2 regions of the Vreelandella sp. 162(4c) genome follow, and region 1 is predicted to be linked to the other one. Evidence: predicted binding sites of a transcription regulator. Region 1 holds the regulator's gene; the other holds the start of a gene.

The links. The regulator PhoB, encoded in region 1, activates phosphate uptake and scavenging genes when phosphate is short. The targets are predictions, from matches to a motif close to TGTCATANNNNTGTCANA.
Positions count from the first base shown of each region.
Region 2: a site for PhoB is predicted at 2,757-2,774, ahead of AC4EYZ_RS13190 (esterase-like activity of phytase family protein). Genes of this name have one in related genera too.

Region 1 covers NZ_CM176981.1:2,651,229-2,656,153, forward strand. The annotation lists gene AC4EYZ_RS12185 (NAD(P)/FAD-dependent oxidoreductase) at 1-201, opposite strand, end outside; gene AC4EYZ_RS12190 (chorismate--pyruvate lyase family protein) at 339-914, shown strand; gene ubiA (4-hydroxybenzoate octaprenyltransferase) at 950-1,840, shown strand; gene phoB (phosphate regulon transcriptional regulator PhoB) at 1,966-2,655, shown strand; gene phoR (phosphate regulon sensor histidine kinase PhoR) at 2,658-3,944, shown strand; gene AC4EYZ_RS12210 (hypothetical protein) at 4,256-4,570, shown strand.
Region 2 covers NZ_CM176981.1:2,853,937-2,858,861, reverse strand. The annotation lists gene AC4EYZ_RS13205 (YifB family Mg chelatase-like AAA ATPase) at 121-1,629, shown strand; gene AC4EYZ_RS13200 (HigA family addiction module antitoxin) at 1,672-1,932, shown strand; gene AC4EYZ_RS13195 (NADPH-dependent FMN reductase) at 2,043-2,621, opposite strand; gene AC4EYZ_RS13190 (esterase-like activity of phytase family protein) at 2,841-4,151, shown strand; gene AC4EYZ_RS13185 (DsbA family oxidoreductase) at 4,229-4,864, opposite strand; gene wrbA (NAD(P)H:quinone oxidoreductase) at 4,880-4,925, opposite strand, start outside.

The DNA of each region.
Region 1 (4,925 bases):
TTCGGGCACCAGGCCCTTGGCGAAGCCGGTGGAGAGCAACGGCTTGCTGTAATCATCGCCGCTGTCGGCGCTCACCAGCGTGATTGAGCGTTGGTCGCCCAATCGGCGCAACGCCCGGGCAAGGCCAACCCCTGCCATTCCAGTGCCAATAATCACCAGCGCAGCGTGCGAAGAGGTTTTCTGTGTTTGGGTGGCGGGCATGCAGACACCAAAAAAGTTGCTAAATAAGATTGCGAAAAAAGAAGCGCTAAACCGAGTCGTTAAAAAAGTTGCTGAAACAAAAGCCTTTCAGTGCCCATGTTACACTAGCCAACCCGTTAATTGCCCTGGAGAACTCGGTGACGGCTGCTGCTTTTCGGCAAACTCCTCTATTTTCCCGCTGGCGCCCGATTGATGCGGCGCGCCCGGCGATGAGTGCTTCCTGGTGGCAGTGGGTTGCCTCCACCGACTCGTTAACCGCCCGCTTAATGGTCGCAGGTGGCGAGAAGCCGTTTCGAGTACGACTGCTGCGCCAGGGGGTTGGTTGGCCGCGCCAGGATGAGGCTCAGGCGCTGGGCATTGGTGCCAAGCGTTACGCCTGGCTGCGGGAAGTGGCGCTGTGCTTAGATGGAACGCCATGGGTGGTGGCGCGCTCGGTCGCCCCGCTCTCACAGGTAAAGGGCCAACGGCTAGAGTGCTTGGGCGAGCGCTCGCTAGGTAGTTGGCTATTTCGCCAGCCGGGTTTAGTGCGTGGGCCATTGGAAGTAACGACGCATTCCCCCCAGTTTGCTAGCGTCAACGGCATACAGGAAGGCTGTGCCTGGGGAAGGCGCTCTGTTTTTTATCACGGCTGTAAGCACGGCAGTCTGTCATTATTAGTGCAAGAGTATTTTTTGACGGCGATGGCGGATGATCTTGGCCTGCCTTCGCGCTAGGCTAGCGCCTGCATCTTATTCTTCGTGAGGTAAGCATGGATCGTTCACTGTTGCGGCCGAAGGGATGGGCTCGCGTGGCAGATTTTTTACAGCTGATGCGCTTGAATCGGCCGATAGGCACATGGCTTTTGATGTGGCCGACGCTGTGGGCATTATGGGTGGCTGCGGAAGGTGTACCAGGGCGAAATGTGCTGCTGATTTTTGTGGCCGGCGTTTATGTGATGCGCGCTGCGGGCTGCGTGGTCAATGACTATGCGGATCGCCACTTCGATGGGCATGTGAAACGCACAAAACAACGTCCGCTAGCGACGGGCCGTATCAGCGAAACCGAAGCTCAACTGCTGTTTATCGCCCTGGTGGCCGCTGCGTTTATTCTGGTATTACTGACCAACTGGTTTACGGTGCTGCTCTCGCTGGGCGGGGTGCTGCTGGCGATTATTTATCCGTTTATGAAGCGCTATACCCACTTTCCTCAGGTGGTGCTGGGCGCGGCTTTTTCCTGGGCAATTCCGATGGCTTTTGGCGCCGTGCTCGGCCACGTGCCGCTGGAAGCATGGCTGCTATTCTGCGCTAATGTGTGCTGGACAGTGGCCTACGATACCCAGTACGCCATGGTCGATCGCGACGACGATTTAAAAATTGGCATTAAATCGACGGCCGTGCTGTTTGGAAATGCGGATCGTTTGATTATCGGCTTACTCCAGCTAGCCACCCTGGGGTTGCTGGCTTGGGTAGGCTGGCGGGTTGGTTTAGGTGGTTTCTTCTGGTTAGGGCTAGCGGCAATGGCAGCGACTTTTCTGCATCAGCAGCGCTTAATTCGCGACCAGGAGCGGGATGCCTGCTTCCAGGCGTTTCTCAATAATCACTGGTCGGGACTGCTGATTTTTGCCGGTATCGCGCTAAGTTGGTGGCCTGCGGCTGGCTGATCGAGGCGATTGTCATGTAATTGTCATCAAGTCATGGTGTTATCGTCACTGACATGTCATTGATCTGTTTATCTTTGAACTGTTTTTCTTTGAACTAGTTTCTTTGAACACCGTGAGGCTCTGGTATGACCGCCAAGACCGTTCTGATTGTCGATGATGAGGCGTCGATTCGCGAGATGATCGCGGTAGCGCTGGAAATGGCTGACTATCGCGTGCTCGAAGCGGATAACGCCCAGGATGCCCATGCCATGGTGGTCGACCACCAACCCGATTTACTGCTGCTGGACTGGATGATGCCCGGCACTAGCGGTATTGAGCTGGCGAGACGCCTAAAACGTGAAGAAACCACCGCTGAAATCCCGATTATTATGCTCACCGCGAAAGGCGAAGAGGATAATAAAATTCAAGGGCTTGAAGCCGGTGCCGATGATTATATCACCAAGCCTTTTTCACCCCGGGAATTGGTGGCACGGCTAAAAGCGGTGCTGCGCCGTGCGACGCCACGTGGCGTTGAAGACCCGATTGAGATTAACGGCCTGCTGCTTGATCCGGTGAGCCACCGGGTAAGTGCCCACGGCAAAGCGCTGGAAATGGGCCCCACCGAGTACCGTTTGCTGCAGTTTTTTATGACTCACCAAGAGCGCGCTTACACACGTAGCCAGCTGCTTGACCAAGTGTGGGGCGGCAATGTTTACGTTGAAGAGCGCACGGTCGATGTGCATATCCGCCGCTTGCGTAAAGCGCTGGGTGACGTGCATCAAAACCTGATCCAAACGGTTCGGGGTACCGGTTACCGTTTCTCTGCACGGGTGTAAATGTGCGTTTATGGAGTCGTGAGCTGTGGCGAATAGCGTGGCTGGCCACGCTGGGCACTTGCTTGGGCTGGCTGTTGGGCTCGGCTGGGCTGGGGCTCGCAGCAGGGCTTGCGGGATGCCTGTTTTACCACTTACGACAGTTACGCGAACTCTATTTGTGGCTCACCCTCCACCCTAACGATGAACCGCCTGCCGCTCGCGGGATGTGGGGCGAGCTATTCGATCGTTTATACCGCTATCAAAAAAGTCAGCGCATCACCCAAAGCCGTCTGCGGGCTACTTTGGCACGTATTCAAGAGTCGTCTGAAGCAATGCGTGATAGCGTGGTCATGCTTGATCGCCACGGTGATTTGGAGTGGTGGAACAGCGCCGCCACCGCCATGCTGGGGCTACAAACCGCCCATGATCGTGGTCAACACATTACCAACCTGCTGCGCGACCCGGGCTTTATCAGCTATTTTAATTCGCGTAACTACAGTGAGCCGTTAACGCTCACCTCACCGATTGATGAACGGCGAATCCTGCAGTATCAAATTACCCTCTATGGTGACGACGAACGCTTAGTGATGGCTCGCGATATCACCCGCTTGCATCGTCTTGAGCAGATGCGGCGCGACTTTGTCGCCAACGTTTCCCATGAGTTACGTACGCCGCTGACCGTTCTCTCCGGCTATTTGGAAACCTACAGTGATATCTCCGACCAGCTTCCGCCGCGCTTGGGACGTAGTATTCAGCAAATGCAGGAACAGACCCAGCGGATGCAGAATCTGGTCAACGATTTATTGCTGCTCTCGCGTTTGGAAATTGACCAGGGCGGCCAAGATCATCATCCACTGCCACTCGAGCCTTTACTGCAAAGCGTTTGTGATGATGCGCTGGCCCTATCGCATCAACGTCATACCATTACCGTCGCCCTTGAGAGCGATGCCCGACTGTTAGGCAGTGAACAGGAGATTCGCAGCGCCGTCTCTAACCTTGCCTTTAATGCGGTTCGCTACACGCCTGCTGGCAGCCAAATCACCCTGCGCTGGAAAGCTAGCGCTACTGGTGGCGGCTATATCGATGTGGAAGATAACGGTGAAGGGATTGATCCCGTTCATATTCCCCGACTAACAGAACGCTTTTACCGTGTTGATAAGGGGCGCAGCACTGCGACTGGCGGCACAGGTTTAGGCTTGGCGATCGTTAAGCACGTGCTATTGCGCCACGATGCGCAACTACAAATTGAGTCCCTTCCCGGCAAGGGTGCGTTGTTTCGCTGCGCCTTCCCCCCCTCGCGTCTTGTTTAATTTAGCAAGTCATTCCATCGCATAATATTTGTAACAATGTGCAATATTGGCATGCAAGGTTGGTAAAGCTTTACCCATGTGCCATTTTTACACAGCTCAAAGCGTTGTGTCGTGACTCAGTTGATGCCTTTTTGGCATAACTTATTTTTAAGTAAGAGTTTGATTTTGTTGTTTTTATTTATATTCTTCAGTTTTTTGGCATGCCTTCTGCAGAGTACAGATTGAAGGAAGATGACCGCAGGAATTGCTGGCTTCTCAGTAAGCCTTTCTTTCTTCATTAAGCGGTACTAAACAGCGATCGGAGGTAGGATATGACGTCCAAGGATTTTCTCAAGAAAGCTGGCATTTTAGGTGTATCTTTTGGTCTGATGGCAAGCCCATTAGCTTTTGCACAAACTGATGAAAATTCGGCGATTGACGAAAACCAAGGTATTACCGCTGACGAGCAACCGATGGATTCCCAAGGTACCGGTAGTTCAACTGGCAGTGATACAACAGACATGACTGACGATTTAACCCATGACGAAGGTGATGGTGCCAGCGACATGGATCCGCAATCAAGCAGTCACTCAGACGATGCTGAGTATGACAAGGATGAGCTTGTAGAAGAAAATGGCGGTAGCTAATTATCTATGACCTTTTAGATATCATTAAAAGCTTTTCAGAGAATGAATAAGCGATTAACAGGATGTTACAAAAGCAAGAATGCTTTTAAGATTCACGGATGAATCAGTAGGCAATCAGAACACTAGTCAGGGTTAATTCCAAGGTTGGAGCCCCGCACAAGGAGTGGAAGCTAGCGTTAGTTATTACCTATAGCCAATTCTGATATCGGGCCCCGCAATGCGGGGCCTAATTTTTGCTGCCTACTTTTTATCTCGCTTATTCCCCCGCTACTTTCTCCCCTATCTTTTCCGCCGATCTTTCTTTGCGCCTCTCTATCCAATGCCATGTTTTGTTTTTTATGAATTGATGCCGTAG
Region 2 (4,925 bases), 200 kb from region 1:
AAACCGGCCACTTAAGCGCTACCAAAGCGTTCTTAATTACGATAGGTTAAGTACTTAAGGTAATATAGATTTCGCTTACATTCGGGTTAGAGTTTTACCTAAAAACAGCGAGGAAAGGCGATGACGCTTGCCATCGTAGCCACGCGCGCAGGCGTAGGTTTAGATGCACCGGCGGTGCATGTTGAGGTACATCTGGCCAACGGCTTGCCGGGCCTAACGCTAGTGGGCTTGCCGGAAACGGCGGTAAAAGAGAGCCGCGAACGGGTGCGCAGTGCACTGGTTAATGCAGGCTTTGATTTTCCCAATACCCGCCGTATTACCTTAAACCTCGCCCCCGCCGATCTACCTAAGGAGGGTGGCCGTTTTGATCTGCCCATTGCCCTAGGTATCCTCGCCGCCTCCGGGCAAATTCCCGTGGAAGCGCTGGAAGGTATGGAGTGCGCTGGTGAGCTGGCCCTGGATGGCAAGCTGCGCGCGGTGCCGGGCATACTGCCCTTTGCCCTGGCCACCCGGCGGGCGAAAAAAGCACTGATCATTCCCCGCGACTGCGCCGATGAAGCCGCCCTGGCAGGCGATTTGCCGGTGCTGCCTGCCGATACTCTCTGGCAGGTAGTGGCGCACTTACTCGCTCAAGAGAAGATACCCCCGCACAAGCTCAGCGCTTCGGTGAAAACCACCGCCCCGGTGGATGACCTTGCCGATGTGCGCGGCCAACAGCAGGCTCGCCGTGCGCTGGAAGTCGCGGCGGCCGGGGGGCATAACCTGTTGTTTGCAGGCCCTCCTGGCACCGGCAAAACCATGCTGGCCAGCCGCCTGCCGGGCATTCTGCCGCCGCTCTCTGAGGAGGATGCTCTGGCAGTCGCTGCTGTGCGCTCGGTTTGCGGGTTACCGCTGGAAGCGGACTGGGGAAGAAGGCCATTTCGACAGCCCCATCACAGTGCCAGCGGCGCCGCCCTGGTAGGTGGCGGCTCAAAACCCAAACCCGGTGAGATTTCGCTGGCCCACCACGGCGTGCTGTTCTTGGATGAGCTGCCGGAGTTTTCCCGCCATGTGCTAGAGGTACTTCGGCAACCGCTGGAAACCGGCGAGATTCATCTCGCACGCGCCAGTCATGAACGTCGCTACCCTGCTCAATTTCAGTTAGTAGCCGCAATGAATCCCTGCCCCTGCGGCCACTTGGGCGACCCACGCCAGCGCTGTCAGTGTACCGCCAGCCAAATCCAGCGTTATCAAGCACGGCTTTCCGGGCCATTGCTAGACCGTATCGATCTGCAAGTGGAAGTGCCCGCGCTGCCGCCAGAGCAGCTCACCGCACAAACCCAAGGCGAGTCGTCAGAAGCCGTGCGCGAGCGGGTGATGGCCGCCCGAGAACGCCAAATGGCCCGTGGCGCGCTGAATAGCCAGCTAAGCGGCAAAGCCCTGGAAGCCGCCTGCGCGCTTAACGATGAAGAGCGCGCCTGGCTCGCGGGCGTGCTGGAAAAGCTCAAGCTCTCCGCCCGCGCCTATCACCGCGTACTGCGTGTAGCACTGACCCTTGCCGACCTTCAGGGCGAACCCAAACCCACCCAGCCGCATCTAATTGAGGCGATTGGATACCGACAGTTGGATCGGATGCTAAAAGGGACTTAGCATTGAAATAGTCGATTACCACTCATAAAGGGAGGTGACAAAATGGCAAAACTTCCTAATATCCATCCCGGTGAAATTTTGTACGAAGATTTCATGCAGCCAATGGCGCTGAGTAAAAATGCGCTGGCTAAGCAGATGGGCGTCCCAGCGACCCGCATTGGTGAAATCACCTTGGGCCGCCGAGCGATTACGGCAGATACTGACTTACGTCTAGCCAAGGTCTTCGGCACGAGCGAAGGTTACTGGCTTCGTTTGCAGAACGCCTACGACCTGGAAGAAGCCCGCCGTCACCAAGTGGCATGACCAGCTCTCTCATTTAACGACTCAAACACCCGTACTTACATTGAGGCCATTGGATACCGCCAGCTGGATCGGATGCTAAAGGGGGGCGTAAGCCCCCGAAAGCCGGACGGTTAGTGGGTGGCGGCCAGTGAGTCCACTAGGCGCTGACACAGCGCATCCAGCTTCTGCCCCGTGGTTTCATCATGTAACGCGCCACTATCGTTGAAGGCGCTGCCAGCTTTCGCCAGCGACAATGGCTGTGGCAGCACGACCAGCCCCAGATTGGCTAACAGTTGTTGACCAAGCGGTAGCGCACGGATGCCACCTAGCCCACCAGGGGAAGCCGCCACCAGCGCTGCCCACTTACCGGCAAATAACTTGAGCCCCGGCGTATCCTGATAAGGTCGTGACAGCCAGTCCAGTGTGTTTTTCAGCAGCGGCGTGATAAAGCCGTTGTACTCTGGCGAAGCGATCATCACTGCCTGGTGATCCGCCAGAATCTCACGCAGCTTCAGCACATTCTCCGGCACGCCCCGGGCTTCAATATCTTCATCAAACAGTGGGCAGGGATAATCTTTTAAATCGATAAAGGTTGCTTCCCCGCCAAGCGCCTCAATACGCTTGGCGGCCAGCTTGGCTAGCTGCTTGTTCAGTGACGCTTCTCGGGCACTGCCTGCAAAGACCAGTACCTTTTTGACCGATGATCCCATTGCCATTTCCTCTTTGAATAATGTATTTGAAAGCCACACCATTTATTAATATTTACGCCTGTTGAGCAAGACGTATTTTACGACTCAGGGCCAGACTCGACGTGAAACCCTGCTGCCATTAAAACGTCTGCACTTTGTCATTCAACTATCACTATTACGGATGAAAATTAGCAAAAGCTGCACCTGCCCTAATTTTTCCTCCGAAATGGTGAAATAGTGATGACAAAGCCGTTACTAGCGACTGCTCTACTCGCCTTTGCGTTTACCAGTGCGGCACACGCCCAGCAGAGTTTTCCCGCCACATTGTCCGGCCATGCCCAGCTACCCGGCAGCACCTTTGTGGCAGCTCCTTCCGGTGCCGCTGAGCACTATAACGTCTCAGGCCGTTTTACTGGCCAAGAGGGCCGCGTTGAGCAGTTGTATACGAACATGCAAGCCACCGGCTTAGCGCTACCCTTCCCCAGCCAGCCCCTGCAGGGTTTTTCAGGTATTCGCTCACTTGGCAATGACCGTTTCCTGGTGTTGACCGATAACGGCTTTGGCTCCAAGGCGAACTCCTCCGACGTCATTCTGATGTTTAACATCATAAAGACCGACTGGGACACTGGGCGTGTCATCATCGAGGAAACCGTTCAACTCTCGGATCCAAACCGCAAGGTGCCCTTCCCGATTATGAATGAAGCCACTCCTGGTCGTTTTTTAACCGGGGCTGATTTCGATATTGAATCGATACAGCCGGTGGGCGATAGCTACTGGATTGGCGATGAGTTTGGCCCGTGGATTATCCAGGTGGATAATCAGGGCGAAGTTCTGCAAGTGCTGGCCACCAATCCTGGTGGGACGCTGATGCGCTCCCCCGACAATGCCTTTGCCCTCACCCCGAACCCTGGCGCGCCTCTCGCTGATGATGTGAGGGTGTTTCGCTCCGGTGGTTATGAGGGCATGGCGCTCTCCGAAGACCAAACAACCCTCTACCCCTTACTGGAAAAGCCCATCTGGGATAGCAACGCCAACGCCCCGGAAACGATTGATGGCACCCCCGTATTAAGAATGTTCGAGCTCAACACTAAAACCGGCGAATGGGGCGACACAACCCGCTACTACCCCTTGGAATCAGCGGATCACGCCATCGGCGATTTCAACCTCATTGGCGGAACTCGCGGCTTGATCATCGAGCGTGATAGCCGCCAGGGCGACCCGCGAGAAGAGTGGGCAGACAACCCTGCCGAGTTCAAACGCATCTATCTCGTCGATCTCGAACGTACGGACGAGCAGGGTGTGCTTGAGAAAATCGCCTATATCGACTTGATGGACATCCAGGATCCAGAGGGCCTTGCACCGCGCGGCACGATCAACGGCACCTTTAACTTTCCCTTTGTGACCATTGAGAACGTGGATCGTGTCGATGAGAGCACCATCGTGGTCGCCAATGACAACAACTACCCTTTCTCGATTGGCCGCCAGCAAGGCCGCGCCGATGATAATGAGCTAATACTGCTCGATGTAGAGGACTTCCTGAACGCCCAGTAATGTGAGCAAGCGTGGGGCCGGGGCGCTCAATTATGACCCTAGCCTCACGTTAAAACGTCAGCAATCTCTCGACAAATTCAGCCAATATGCTGGCGGACTTCCTGTAACTGGAGACGCAGGCTTTCTATCGGTTGCGCACCATTAATCAGCCATCTGTCTTCAACAATCAATGTCGGCACCGACTGAACTCCCAACTTGGACGCGAGGTGGTGATCCTTTTCCACCGCCTGCTGAGTTGTTTCCGAGAGCACGTCTAGATCATAACGAACCATGTCGAGCCCGATTTCTTCAGCCAGTGATCGCAGCACCTGGCTATCACCGATATTGCGGCTCTCCGTCAGGTGCGCGTACTGAACACGATCAAACATACGCCAGTGCCCTTGTTGACCTGCCTGCATTTCAGCCGCCTTACACGCCAGCGCGCCAGGCATCCCGTGAGGATACTCGAAGGTTTGGGCACGCATACCATCAATGTTGATACGCGGGGTATCCTCTGCGGCAACGCATTTTTCCCAATGACCGAGAATTGTTTCTTTGGCATCACCCATAGAGCCGAAGGCTTCTAGCATAGCTTCTCTACTTGCTTGAAGCGTAAAGCACTGGTGATGCACATCCAGGTTCAACTGCTTCGCAAGCGAGTGCAGCCGGGGAGAGAGAAGGTAACACCAACCGCAAACAACATCGTGCACAAACACCACCTTTAATGGATGCATGTCTCACCTCCCCCTCTAATCGTTGTGTGAACTGAGCGAACGCGCAATGGATGCCACGTGC